DNA from 2 places in the Atlantibacter sp. genome. Region 2 is predicted to be linked to the other one. Evidence: predicted binding sites of a transcription regulator. Region 2 holds the regulator's gene; the other holds the start of a gene.
What was found. Region 2 encodes ArgR, which controls arginine synthesis, uptake and breakdown. Its sites were predicted from a motif close to ANTGAATAAAAATACANT; they were not measured.

Region 1 (7,016 bases), on a different contig from region 2:
TTAAAGATAAACGGCATGCTGGCGGTTTTGAGCAGTTGCTGTTTGGCTTCGCCTTCAACCGGCACGCCTTTAGTCCACATTTTGATGGGCGTTGTGGAGGGCGCGGTCAGCAATTCGTACTGTTGAGTCATGCTTATCTCCTCCCGGTTTTATTACCGTAAAAGATAAGTATGGGATGTGAAGTCGCCAGCGGCGAGAAATAAACGCCCCGGACAGTGCCGGGGCGTAAAGGCATTAACCGGTGTTACGCATACCCGCCGCGACGCCGGCGATAGTGACCATCAGCGCCTGTTCAACGCGCGGGTCCGGCTCTTTGCCCGCTTCTTCCGTCAGGCGGGAGCGGTGCAGCAGTTCGGCCTGGAGAACGTTTAGCGGGTCGGTGTAGATATTGCGCAACTGAATCGACTCGGCAATCCACGGCAGATCCGCCATCAGATGAGAGTCGTTGGCGATATCCAGCACCACTTTGATGTCCGCTTCCAGCAGCTCGCGTAGCTCTTTACCGAGCGGCCACAGCTCTTTCTTCACCAGGCGCTGATCGTAGTATTCCGCCAGCCACAGGTCCGCTTTGGAGAATACCATTTCCAGCATGCCGAGGCGGGTCGAGAAAAACGGCCAGTCGCGGCACATGGCTTCAAGCTGGCCCTGCTTACCGTCTTCCACCACTTTCTGCAACGCGGCACCTGCGCCCAGCCAGGCGGGCAGCATCAGGCGGTTTTGCGTCCAGGCGAAAATCCACGGAATGGCGCGCAGGGATTCCACGCCGCCGTTCGGGCGACGCTTCGCCGGGCGCGAACCCAGCGGCAGTTTGCCCAGCTCCAGTTCCGGCGTTGCGGAGCGGAAATAGGGCACGAAGTCGGCGTTTTCACGCACGTATCCGCGATACATGTTGCAGGAAATGGTCGACAGCTCGTCCATGATGTGACGCCATTCGGCTTTCGGTTCCGGCGGCGGCAGCAAGTTAGCTTCGAGGATCGCACCGGTATACAGCGACAGGCTGCTGATGGTGATTTCCGGCAGGCCGTATTTAAAGCGGATCATTTCGCCCTGTTCGGTCACGCGCAGGCCACCTTTCAGGCTACCCGGCGGTTGAGAGAGCAGCGCTGCATGCGCAGGCGCGCCGCCGCGACCGATGGAGCCGCCGCGTCCGTGGAACAGCGTCAGGGCGATGCCCGCTTTCTCACAGGTTTTGATTAACGCGTCCTGTGCCTGGTATTGCGCCCAGGAGGCCGCCATCACGCCCGCGTCTTTCGCCGAGTCGGAATAGCCAATCATCACCATCTGTTTGCCCTGGATAAAGCCGCGATACCAGTCGATATTCAGCAACTGGGTCATCACGTCATTAGCGTTATTCAGGTCGTCGAGGGTTTCGAACAGCGGCGCAACCGGCAGCGCAAAACCGATGCCCGCCTCTTTCAGCAGCAGATGTACCGCCAGCACGTCAGACGGGGTTTTCGCCATTGAAATTACGTAGGCGGCGATAGAGCCCTGCGGCGCTTCGGCGATCACCCGGCAGGTGTCCAGCACTTCGCGGGTTTCTTCGCTCGGTTCCCACTGGCGCGGCAGCAGCGGACGTTTGGAATTCAGTTCGCGGATCAGGAAGGCCTGTTTGTCGGCTTCTGACCAGCTTTCGTAATCGCCAATGCCGAGGTAGCGGGTCAGTTCGCCCAGCGCTTCGGTATGGCGGGTGCTTTCCTGGCGGATATCAATACGCACCAGCGGCACGCCGAAACACTTCACGCGGCGCAGCGTATCGAGCAGTTCGCCGTTGGCAATAATGCCCATGCCACAGGCCTGTAGCGATTGATAACAGGCGTACAACGGTTCCCACAGCTGTTCGTTTTGGGTCAGCAAGCCTTGCGGCTTCGGCAGTTTCTGGCCTTTCAGGCGCGCTTCCAGCCAGGCCTGGGTAGCGGTGAGCTGGCTGCGAATGCCTTTCAGCAGATAGCGATATGGCTCAGACGCGCCCGCTTCGCCGACGCGCTCGCGCAGTTCGTCGGTACACTCTACCATCGACAGTTCGGAAATCAGGACGTGAATATCTCTCAGGAACAGGTCGGTGGCTTTCCAACGGCTCAGCAGCAGCACGTGACGGGTGATATCGGCAGTGACGTTCGGGTTGCCGTCGCGGTCGCCGCCCATCCAGGAGGTAAAGCGCACCGGTACAAAATCTACCGGCAGTTTGTAATCCAGGTGCTCCTGCAACTGCTCGTTCAGTTCACGCAGATAGCTGGGAATGCCTTCCCACAGGCTGTTTTCCACTACCGCAAAGCCCCATTTCGCTTCGTCGATAGGCGATGGGCGGTTTTTACGAATTTCATCGGTATGCCAGGACTGGGCAATGAGCTGGCGCAGACGGCGGGTGATCTGGTTGCGTTCGTAATCGGCGATATCTTTATGGTCGAGCTGATGCAGGCAGTTATTCACTTCGCCCATTTTGTGGATCAGCGTACGACGGGTGATTTCAGTGGGGTGTGCGGTCAGCACCAGCTCCAGGGAAAGCGACTCAACGGCCTGCTTGATCGCCGCTTCGCTCAGGTTCGGCTGGTCTTTGAGTTTACGCAGCGTGCGGGCAATCACTTCCGGGTTGCTGGCGGCTTCCCCTTTGGGAGAGATGCTGTGGTATTGCTCGGCGGTATTGGCCAGGTTCAGAAACTGGCTAAAGGCGCGGGCTACCGGAAGTAACTCATCGTTGGACAGATTTTGCAGCGTGGTCAGCAGTTCTTGCCGATTTGCTTCATTGCCAGCACGTGAGGACTTCGACAATTTGCGGATTGTTTCTACGCGGTCAAGAATGTTCTCTCCGAGTGCATCCTTGATGGTATCCCCGAGCAGCTTGCCGAGCATACTGACATTACTACGCAAAGCGGAATATTGTTCGTTCATAAAACCCAGACACCCCATCTCTTGTGTATATGTCCTTAATATTTCGAACCACAGCCGCGTTGGCAGCGCCCCCGAAATCTTTCGGACTTGAACTACGTCTTTTCTTTTATAAAGCCACGTAAACCACCATTCGTCAATTGCGGCGAAATCGCTTCAGCAAACCAATAAATCGCGACAATTCACGAAATTTAATTCATTTCGTGCCAGATAAGCGTTACTTATGGAAATGTGACAAAAGTCACCCTCCGACGTGACAGGAGGGTGATGCAGATCAGTGCCAGCAGAAGTGATGAACAACCTGGGTAATCAGTTCACGGGTCGGTTTAATAAACCGGGTTTCCAGATATTCATCCGGTTGATGCGCCTGGTTAATGGAACCGGGGCCAAGCACCAGCGTCGGGCAGAGCGTCTGAATAAACGGCGCTTCGGTGCAGTAGTTCACCACGTCGGTTTGCGCGCCGAGCAACTCTTCCACCACTTTCACCAGATGATGATCCGGCGGGCATTCGTAGCCTGGGATCGGCGGGTGCAGTTCTGCAACGTTCAGGCGGCCCGGCCAGCGGCTGCTGACCGGCTCCAGGGCTTCTTCCAGCAATCCATTAAGATCGTTAAGGGTCATCCCCGGCAGCGGGCGAATATCCAGATGCAGCTCGCAGCAGGCGCAAATGCGGTTGGCGGCATCACCACCGTGAATGTGGCCAAGGTTGAGCGTCGGATACGGCACGGTAAACGCGTCATAGTGATAGCGCTCTTTCAGGTTATCGCGCAGCTCCAGAATACGGCCAATGGCGTCATGCATCAGTTCAATGGCATTGACGCCGCGCGCCGGATCGCTGGAATGGCCCGACTGGCCCAGTACCCGAATCGCGCTGGAGATATGTCCTTTGTGCGCGCGGATCGGCTGCAAAGAGGTCGGTTCGCCGATAATCGCGCAGTCCGGGCGCAGCTGGGTGGTTTCGGCAAAATAGCGCGCCCCCGCCATGCTGGTCTCTTCATCCGCCGTCGCCAGAATGTAGAGCGGTTTTTTCAGTTGCGTCACGTCGACGTCACGCAGCGCATCGAGAATAAAGGCGAAAAAGCCTTTCATGTCGGCGGTGCCCAGGCCGTACAGCTTGTTGTCGTGCTCGGTCAGGGTGAAGGGATCGCGCGTCCAACGCCCGTCGTCAAACGGCACCGTGTCGGTGTGGCCTGCCAGCAGTAATCCGCCCGCGCCCTGGCCGATGCTCGCCAACATATTGAATTTATTGCGGGTTCCTGGAACCGGCTGAACTTCAACGTTAAAACCCAGATCGCCAAACCAGGACGCCAGTAAATTGATTAAAGACGCATTACTCTGATCTAACGCGGCTTCGGTCGCACTGATGGACGGAGTCGCGATTAATGCGCGGTAAATCTCGATAAACGGCGGTAATTTCATTTTCACTGTTGACATACCTTAGGTCGTGATAGTATCAATATTCATGCAAATTAAGTGAATAAAAATACATTAACGGTGAGCAAAAAGGAACCGCATCGCGCAGCCTCCTGAAAACGCTCGCTAACGTGGCAGAAGCAGGCGCTTTTGCCCCAGGTAACTTCTCGTGACGATAAAAGAAGGTGAACAGCCCCGATGTTGAATACGCTGATTGTTGGTGCCAGTGGTTATACTGGCGCAGAGCTCGCGACCTATGTCAATCGCCATCCACATATGAACATAACCGCATTGACGGTCTCAGCGCAAAGCAATGATGCAGGAAAATTACTCTCCGATTTGCATCCTCAACTGAAAGGCATTGTTGATATGCCGCTGATGCCGATGTCTGACATCAGCGAGTTCACCCAGGGCGTTGACGTGGTGTTTCTGGCGACGGCGCACGAAGTGAGTCACGACCTGGCACCGCAGTTCCTTGACGCAGGCTGTGTGGTATTCGATTTATCCGGCGCGTACCGGGTGAACGATGCGGCGTTTTACGAAAAATTCTACGGTTTCACCCATCAGCATCCGCAACTGCTGGAGCAGGCGGTGTATGGCCTGGCTGAGTGGAGCCGCGACGCGCTGAAAGAAGCCAAACTGGTTGCCGTGCCGGGTTGCTACCCGACGGCGGCACAGTTGTCGCTCAAGCCGCTGATCGACAACGATCTGCTGGATTTGGCCCAGTGGCCGGTGATCAACGCCACCAGCGGCGTGAGCGGCGCCGGGCGCAAGGCGGCGATGTCTAACAGCTTCTGCGAAGTGAGCCTGCAACCCTATGGCGTATTTACCCATCGCCATCAGCCGGAAATCGCGACCCATCTGGGCGCGCAGGTCATTTTCACTCCGCATCTGGGCAACTTCCCGCGCGGGATTTTAGAAACCATCACCTGCCGCCTGAAACCGGGCGTGACGGCAGAGCAGGTGGCGCAGACGTTCAATGACGCCTACGGTGATAAACCGCTGGTGCGTCTGTATCAGAACGGCGTTCCGGCGCTGAAAAATGTGGTGGGCTTGCCGTTCTGCGATATCGGTTTCGCTGTTCAGGGCGAGCATCTAATTGTGGTGGCCACGGAAGATAACCTGCTGAAAGGCGCTGCGGCGCAGGCAGTGCAGTGTGCCAATATTCGTTTCGGCTTCGCTGAAACTCAGTCACTTATTTAACGGTGCAATAATGAATCCATTAATTATCAAATTAGGTGGCGTACTGCTGGATAGCGAAGAGGCGCTGGAACGTCTGTTCACCGCGCTGGTGAATTATCGCGAGACCCACGAGCGCCCGCTGGTAATCGTTCATGGCGGCGGCTGCGTGGTGGATGAGCTGATGAAAAAACTCAATCTGCCGGTGAAAAAGAAAAATGGCCTGCGCGTTACGCCAGCCGATCAGATCGACATCATCACCGGTGCGCTGGCGGGCAGCGCCAACAAAACGCTGCTGGCCTGGGCGAAGAAACATCAACTGCCGGCGGTGGGCCTGTATCTTGGCGACGGCGACAGCGTAAAAGTGAGCCAACTGGATGATGAACTTGGCCACGTCGGCAAAGCCGAACCGGGCTCAGCCAAACTGATTACGACCCTGCTGGACGCTGGCTTTATGCCGGTGGTCAGCTCTATCGGCGTCACCGAGGCGGGCGAGCTGATGAACGTCAACGCTGACCAGGCCGCTACGGCGCTGGCCGCCACGCTCGGTGCGGATCTGATCCTGCTTTCCGATGTCAGCGGCATTCTGGACGGCAAAGGGCAGCGCATTGCTGAGATGACTGCCGCAAAAGCCGAACAGCTGATTGCCCAGGGCATCATCACCGATGGTATGGTGGTGAAAGTGAATGCGGCGCTGGATGCGGCGCGCACGCTGGGCCGCCCGGTGGATATCGCCTCCTGGCGTCATGCCGAGCAGTTACCTTCTTTGTTTAACGGGACAGCCATCGGCACCCGTATTCTTGCCTAATTACCGTTTTTAAAGGAAAAAGAAAATGCAAAACCACGGCATCAAAAAAGTTGTTCTCGCTTACTCCGGCGGCCTGGATACCTCCGCGATCATTCCATGGCTGAAAGAAAACTATGAAGGTTGCGAAGTGGTGGCCTGCGTGGTGGATATCGGCCAGGACCGTGACGATCTGAAAGGTGTTGAGCAAAAAGCCCTGCGCACTGGCGCGAGCGAGTGCTATGTGGTCGATGCGCGTGAAGAGTTCATCAAAGATTACGTTTATCCGGTGCTGCAAACCGGGGCGCTGTATGAAGGCAGCTACCTGCTGGGTACCTCTATGGCGCGCCCGCTGATCGCGAAGGCGCTGGCGGATGTGGCGATTAAAGTGGGCGCAGATGCGCTGTGCCACGGTGCGACCGGTAAAGGCAACGACCAGGTGCGTTTTGAATCCGCCTGGGCGGCGCTGGTCCCGAACCTGAAAGTCATCGCCCCATGGCGTGAGTGGAACCTGCGTTCCCGTGAAGCGCTGCTGGACTACCTGAAAGAGCGCGACATCCCGACCACCGCGTCGCTGGAAAAAATCTACAGCCGTGATGAGAACGCCTGGCACATCTCTACTGAAGGCGGCGTGCTGGAAAGCCCGTGGAATGCGTCCAACAAAGATTGCTGGGTCTGGACCGTCGATCCGCAGGAAGCCCCGGACGCGCCTGAGCAAGTCACCGTCACCGTTGAGAAAGGCAAAGTGGTTGCCGT
Region 2 (7,016 bases):
CACGGTGTCGTGCATGCTCGGCACGCTGTTCTGGCTGTGGACCGGCTGGACATCCGGTAGCGGCGCGATGGTGATGATCGCCGTGGTCACGGCGCTGGCGATGCGCTTGCCCAACCCGCGGATGGTGTCGCTGGATTTCCTGCTGGGTACCCTGGCGGCGCTGCCGCTCGGCGCGTTTTACTTCCTGATTGTGCTGCCAGCAACCCAGCAGAGCATGTTGCTGCTGTGCATCAGCCTGGCGCTGCTGGGGTTCTTTATCGGCATTGAAGTACAAAAGCGGCGCTTAGGTTCGCTGGGCGCGCTGGCCAGCACCATCAATATTATTGTGCTGGATAACCCAATGACCTTTGAGTTCAGCCGCTTTCTGGACAGCGCCCTCGGCCAGATTGTGGGCTGCTTCCTGGCGATGATGGTGATCCTGCTGATCCGCGATAATTCCCAGGCGCAAACCGGGCGGGCCTTGCTTAACCGGTTTATGCTGGCGGCGGTGTCGGCAATGACCACCAACAAGGCGCGGCGCAAGGAGAACCATCTTCCGGCGCTGTATCAGCAACTGTTTTTGTTGCTGAGTAAATTCCCCGGCGATATCGCCAAATTTCGCCTGGCGCTGAATTTAATCATTGCTCACCAGCGACTGCGCGATGCGCCGATCCCCGAGAATGACGATTTGTCGGCGTTTCACCGCCAGTTACGCCGCACCGCTGACCGGGTGGTATCGGCCTCCAGCGACGATAAGCGCCACCAGACCTTCCTGCAACTGCTCGACGAGCTTGATATCTATCAGCAAAAATTGCAGGTCTGGGAAGCGCCGCTGTCGGTCACCGAGTCGGTGAAGCGGTTGACCTCGATGCTACGAAAATATCAGCATGCCCTGACAGATAATTGACGGCTGCCGCACAGCGTAAAAACCGACGCCCGGGCGTCGGTTTTTTTGTAGCTATACTTAGCCGAGGGTGCAAAAAAGCACCCTCCATCAGGAGGAAACGATGACAACACAAGCACTCCAGGACAGTGAACTCTTTAAAACAGGCTATCTGGTTAATGGTGAATGGCATCAGGCCGGCGAGACCTTTGACGTAGTGAATCCGGCGACGGGTGAAGTGATTGCGAAAGTCGCGAAAGCGGGTAAGAAAGAGACACAGGCAGCTATCGCTGCGGCCAGTAAGGCCTTCCCGGCCTGGCGGGAAAAGACGGCGAAAGAGCGTTCCACGTTACTGTACCGCTGGTTTGAGCTGATTAACGAAAATAAAAGCTGGCTGGCGCGCTTAATGACCCTCGAACAGGGCAAGCCGCTGAAAGAAGCGGAAGGCGAAGTGGACTACGCCGCCAGTTTTATCCAGTGGTTTGCCGAGCAGGCGAAACGCGCCAACGGCGAGATTATCCCGCCGGCTAAACCGGGGTCACGCATCCTGGCGACCCGTGAACCGGTTGGCGTGGTTGCGGCGATCACCCCGTGGAACTTCCCGATGGCGATGCTGACCCGCAAACTCGGTCCGGCGCTGGCGGCGGGCTGTACTGGCGTGATTAAACCCGCCAATAACACCCCGCTGTGCGCGTTCGCGCTGCTGGCGCTGGCGAAAAAAGCGGGCATTCCGGATGGCGTGTTGAATGCGGTAGCCGGGAAAACATCAGAAATCAGCGACGCCATTATGGAAAGCCATGAAGTGCGCAAAATCTCTTTCACCGGGTCGACTGCAGTGGGTAAAACCCTGGTGCGCAACGCGGCGGAAACCATGAAAAAAGTCTCCATGGAGCTGGGAGGCAATGCGCCGTATATCGTGTTTGACGATGCGGATATTGATGCGGCGGTGAAAGGTGCGATCGCCAATAAATTCCGTAACGCCGGGCAGGTGTGCGTCAGCGTTAACCGCTTCTTTATTCAGGATGGCGTCTATGACCGCTTCGTGAACCAACTGGCCGAGGCGGTGAAGCAGTTGAAAGTGGGTAATGGTCTGGAAGAGGGTGTGATTGTCGGGCCGCTGATTGAGAAAGCCGGCGTGGATAAAGTCCGCGAGCATGTGGAAGATGCGCTCGCGAAAGGCGCAAAAGTGCTGGCAGGCGGGAAAGCGCACGATCTTGGCGGCAACTTCTGGCAGCCGACGGTGCTGATTGATGCCACCGATGACATGAAGCTTGCCCAGGAAGAGACCTTTGGTCCGCTGGCTGCCTGCTTCCGCTTTAGCAGCGAAGAAGAGGTGGTTGAACGCGCCAACAATACGCCGTATGGCCTGGCCGCCTATTTTTACACCCAGAATCTACAGCGGGTATTCCGCGTCTCTTCGCAGCTTGAAAGTGGAATGATCGGCGTGAACGACTGCGCGGTATCTACCGAGCTGGGGCCGTTCGGCGGCGTGAAAGAATCCGGGCTGGGGCGCGAAGGATCGGTACTGGGGCTGGACGAATATCTGGAAGTGAAAACCCTGCATATCGGCGGACTCTAACCTGTGACCACACCGATGGGTGACAAACAATGCAAATCTACACGTTTGACTTTGATGAAATCACCGATCAGGCCGATTTTTATCGCGACTTTACCCGGTCGTTTGGCTTAACGAAACAGCAGGTGAATAATCTGGATAGCTTGTGGGAGGTGGTGACGGAAGGGTATTTGCCGTTGCCGCTGGAGATTGAATTTGTTCACTTATCGGAAGAGAACCGTCGGCGGTTTGGCGCACTGATTTTGCTGTTTGATGAAGCAGAAGAGGAGTTGGAAGGCCAACTCCGCTTCAATATTCGTCATTCCACGTGACCGAAAAAAGCCCCAGGCGACCTGGGGCAAGTCGTCGGACACGACGACGAGGTTCTTATTTATACAGTTCTGCAGTGGCGTGCCAGGTATCACCGGTACGCGCTTCAATAACGCGGTAAGCGGTTGCGCCTTTCTGATCGGCTTTTTCAGCCAGCGCTTCGCGCATATCCATCGGCGAGCTGCCGTGCTGGGCAACAGAGATGGTGCCCATAGATTGCATGTTTTGGGCATCCTGTGCGCTAACTTGCTCAACAGCGGCGTTTGCGCCAAAAGCCATCAGGGAAGCCAGAGTCACAGCAGCAAGGGTAAATTTGGTTTTCATCGTTGTTTCCTCGTTTGAGTTTCTGTGGTCGGCAGGCGAAGTCACTGTACGGAACACAGAATAAATGTATGTATGCAGGTGAACAGGGTTAATGCTTATTTGTACAGCTCAGCAGTGGCGTGCCATTCGTCGCCAGAATGCGCTTCGATAACGCGGTAGGCGGATGCGCCTTTTTCCTGCGCTTTCTGATCGAGCATTTCGTTCATGTCCATCGGTGAGCTGGTCACGGAAGAGACAGTAACGGTGCCGAGTGACTGACGACCCTGGGCTTGTTGCGCGTCGATAGACGTTGCGGCAAAAGCGCCAAAGGAGAGCATTGAAAGCAGGCTTAAGGTGGCTACGGTTGATTTGATTTTCATGATCGTTACCTCGTCGTATTTTTATCTTTATCTTTGGGGTCTCATTTCGTGACCCTCATCACAAAATAAAGTATACACTAATAACGCGGAAAATTAATACCACGCTAATTATTTACAATGAAACTTTGTTTCCAGAAACGGACTTTTTATTCCCTGCTGTTATAAAAAATTTACATTTTGTGCGTTTATGAAAATAAATATCAATAAAATCATAAAGATAAATAAATTTGATAATTTGTGCTTTTTAGAAAAGATGTAATGGCTATGTAACGTTAACCCGTCAGACGTAACGGCTGGAGAGGAAATAAAAGGGGATATTTAATAACAACCGCCGCGGGCGCGGCGGTAGAAGAGAAGGCTTACAGTTCTTGTTCGAACAGTACCAGAATGGCTTCGTAGAGTTCTTTAACCGAAAAATCTCTCGCGGGGGTAGTAAAGATGGTGTCGTCCCCGGCGATAGTGCCCAGAATACCTTCGGCTTTACCCAACGAGTCAAGCAGACGCGCGATCAGCTGCGCCGCACCCGGGCTGGTGTGGATCACCACCACCGCATTGTTGTAATCAATATCCAGCACCAGATTTTTGAGTGGGCTGGACGTGGTCGGTACGCCCAGTTCCGCTGGCAGGCAGTAGACCATCTCCATTTTGGCGTTGCGTGTACGCACCGCACCGAATTTGGTCAGCATGCGAGAGACTTTGGACTGGTTAATGTTTTCGTAACCTTCGTCCTGCAACGCCTGGACAATCTCTCCCTGAGAACTGAATTTCTCTTCCTTTAATAACGCTTTGAAAGCTTTGACTAATTCTTCTTGTTTTGCCGAGCCGCGCATAGGTCACCTACAATCTGGCCAAAGAAACAACATTATTATGCATTTATCTGAATTTTTATGCAAATACCAGGCCGAAAATGTGGCTGAAATAATGTTATGAAAGCGGCGGATTTTATCAAATTTTGTTATTGGAGAACATGCCTGTGTCACGACTCGAAAATAAGCCATTAAGTAAATCAATTGTTATAAAAATGATGTTGTTTTGATGAATGAAGAGGGTGTAATGTAACCGCCTGTTGATATGTTGCTTCGGTAGCGATCCGGCTATTTTCCTGATGTGCGTGAGGTCTGTGCCATAAAGAGCCGGTATGACTTCTCAATCTGAAGGTGAAAAGATTGTAATGACTTCCGCCCTGGATAATCATGGTCGCCACCAAAGGAGTAACGGCACTTTAATTGCAAATCATAATAAGGAGTTTAGGATGAAAGTTGCAGTCCTCGGCGCGGCCGGTGGTATTGGCCAGGCGCTCGCCCTTCTACTCAAGACCCAACTGCCTTCAGGTTCAGAACTCTCCCTCTACGACATCGCACCGGTTACCCCGGGCGTCGCGGTTGATTTAAGCCATATCCCTACCGCGGTGAAGATCAAAGGCTTCTCCGGCGAAGACGCGACTCCGGCGCTGGAAGGCGCAGACGTTGTGCTGATTTCCGCAGGCGTGGCGCGTAAACCGGGTATGGATCGCTCTGACCTGTTTAACGTCAACGCGGGCATCGTTAAAAACCTGGTGCAGCAGATTGCCACCACCTGCCCGAAAGCGTGCATCGGCATCATCACTAACCCGGTAAACACCACTGTTGCTATCGCAGCGGAAGTGCTGAAAAAAGCCGGTGTTTACGATAAGAACAAACTGTTCGGCGTGACTACGCTGGATATCATCCGCTCCAACACCTTTGTAGCGGAACTGAAAGGCAAACAGCCGACCGAGGTTGAAGTCCCGGTGATCGGCGGCCACTCTGGCGTGACCATTCTGCCGCTGCTGTCCCAGATCCCAGACGTGAGCTTCTCCGAGCAGGAAGTGGCCGACTTGACCAAACGTATTCAGAACGCGGGCACCGAAGTGGTAGAAGCCAAAGCGGGTGGCGGATCGGCAACTCTGTCGATGGGCCAGGCGGCGGCGCGTTTCGGTCTGTCTCTGGTTCGCGCGATGCAGGGCGAAAAAGGCGTGGTTGAGTGTGCCTATGTAGAAGGCGACGGCGAACACGCGCGTTTCTTCTCTCAGCCGCTGCTGCTGGGTAAAAACGGTATTGAAGAGCGTCAGAGCATCGGCACCCTGAGCGCGTTTGAACAGCAGGCGCTGGAAGGCATGCTGGATACCCTGAAAAAAGACATCACCCTGGGCGAAGAGTTCGTTAACAAATAATCGTCGCGGGTTCAGAAAGCAAAACCGGAACATCAGTTCCGGTTTTTTTTCGTCGGTTAGTTGGTCGCCGGATATTCCTGAACGGTGACCTGTAGCGTGAGTTTCTTATCATCACGCATCACCACCACCGGGATGACCGAGCCGGGGCGAATCTCCGCCACCTGGTCCATGGTTTCCAGCGCCGAAATAGCGGGTTTATTGTTTACTGAGACGATCACATCGTTGACCTGAATACCGGCATGCGCCGCCGGGCCGTCCGGGGTCACTTCGTTGACGATAATCCCCTGGATCTGATCGATGCCCATTGCCGGACCGTGCATTGGCGCGATTTCCCGCCCGCCGATGCCGATATAACCACGTATCACGCGGCCATCGCGGATCAGCTTATCCATAATCTTGGTCGCCAGCTGCGTCGGGATCGCGAAGCCAATTCCTTCCGGCGTTTCGCCGTCGTTGCTTTTATCAAACGACAGAGTATTGATGCCCATGAGCTCGCCCAGCGAGTTCACCAGCGCACCGCCGGAGTTACCGTGGTTAATCGAGGCATCGGTTTGCAGGAAGCTTTGCCGCCCGGACGGGTTAAGGCCGATACGACCCGTGGCGCTGATTATCCCCTGGGTAATGGTTTGCCCCAGGTTATAGGGGTTGCCGATAGCCATCACGATATCGCCAATATGCGGCATGCGTTTCCCGTTAATCGGAATGATGGGCAGCGAGGTGGCGTTGATTTTTAAAACCGCCAGATCGGTCAGGCTGTCGGAGCCGACCAACAGCGCTTCAAAGACTCGCCCATCCTGCAAGGCGACGATGATCTGGTCGGCATCGTTAATCACGTGTTTATTGGTGAGGATATAGCCGCGCTGATCCATGATCACGCCCGAGCCGAGGGTGCGGATTTCCAGTTGATTACGCCCGCCGTTGCTGACGCCACGGTTATAGACGTTCACCACCGCAGGCGCAGCGCGGCGCACCGCCGAGTTATAACTCAGTGGGGTGTCATCGGCGCTGTTATACGCAGGCGTTGATTCGGTGCCGTTTTTGCGTAATGACGGCATCAGCGCCAATAGCAGCGCAGCGACAATCAGTCCAAAAAAGACGGGCCGTAAAAGCTTCAGAAACATGGGTAAACGTTAATTAGCAGGGAGACCGGAGGGAGCATATCACGAGATTCACAGACATCACACGCGGCGGTGTGATGTCTGTGCGCAAAACGGCTAGCGTAACAACAGATAGATGCTGTCATTACCGCGCACGACGTGCAGGGCAACAATCGACGGTTTCGACTCCATCAGTTTACGCATCTCAGCGATGGTGCTGACGCGATCGCTGTTGACGCCAATAATTACATCATCCTTATGCAATCCGGCCTGTGCCGCCGCGCTGCCTTTTTCAACG

Region 1: a site for ArgR is predicted at 4,357-4,374, ahead of argC (N-acetyl-gamma-glutamyl-phosphate reductase). Genes of this name have one in related genera too.

What each region holds. Positions count from the first base shown of each region.
Region 1 is NZ_DAMBQK010000034.1:10,016-17,031, reverse strand. It holds gene RT120_RS20625 (RtcB family protein) at 1-131, opposite strand, end outside; gene ppc (phosphoenolpyruvate carboxylase) at 235-2,886, opposite strand; gene argE (acetylornithine deacetylase) at 3,158-4,309, opposite strand; gene argC (N-acetyl-gamma-glutamyl-phosphate reductase) at 4,496-5,500, shown strand; gene argB (acetylglutamate kinase) at 5,508-6,284, shown strand; gene RT120_RS20600 (argininosuccinate synthase) at 6,310-7,016, shown strand, end outside.
Region 2 is NZ_DAMBQK010000018.1:51,923-58,938, reverse strand. It holds gene aaeB (p-hydroxybenzoic acid efflux pump subunit AaeB) at 1-886, shown strand, start outside; gene RT120_RS15685 (NAD-dependent succinate-semialdehyde dehydrogenase) at 987-2,441, shown strand; gene RT120_RS15680 (barstar family protein) at 2,471-2,749, shown strand; gene yhcN (peroxide/acid stress response protein YhcN) at 2,805-3,071, opposite strand; gene yhcN (peroxide/acid stress response protein YhcN) at 3,167-3,430, opposite strand; gene argR (transcriptional regulator ArgR) at 3,790-4,260, opposite strand; gene mdh (malate dehydrogenase) at 4,683-5,621, shown strand; gene degS (outer membrane-stress sensor serine endopeptidase DegS) at 5,678-6,742, opposite strand; gene degQ (serine endoprotease DegQ) at 6,836-7,016, opposite strand, start outside.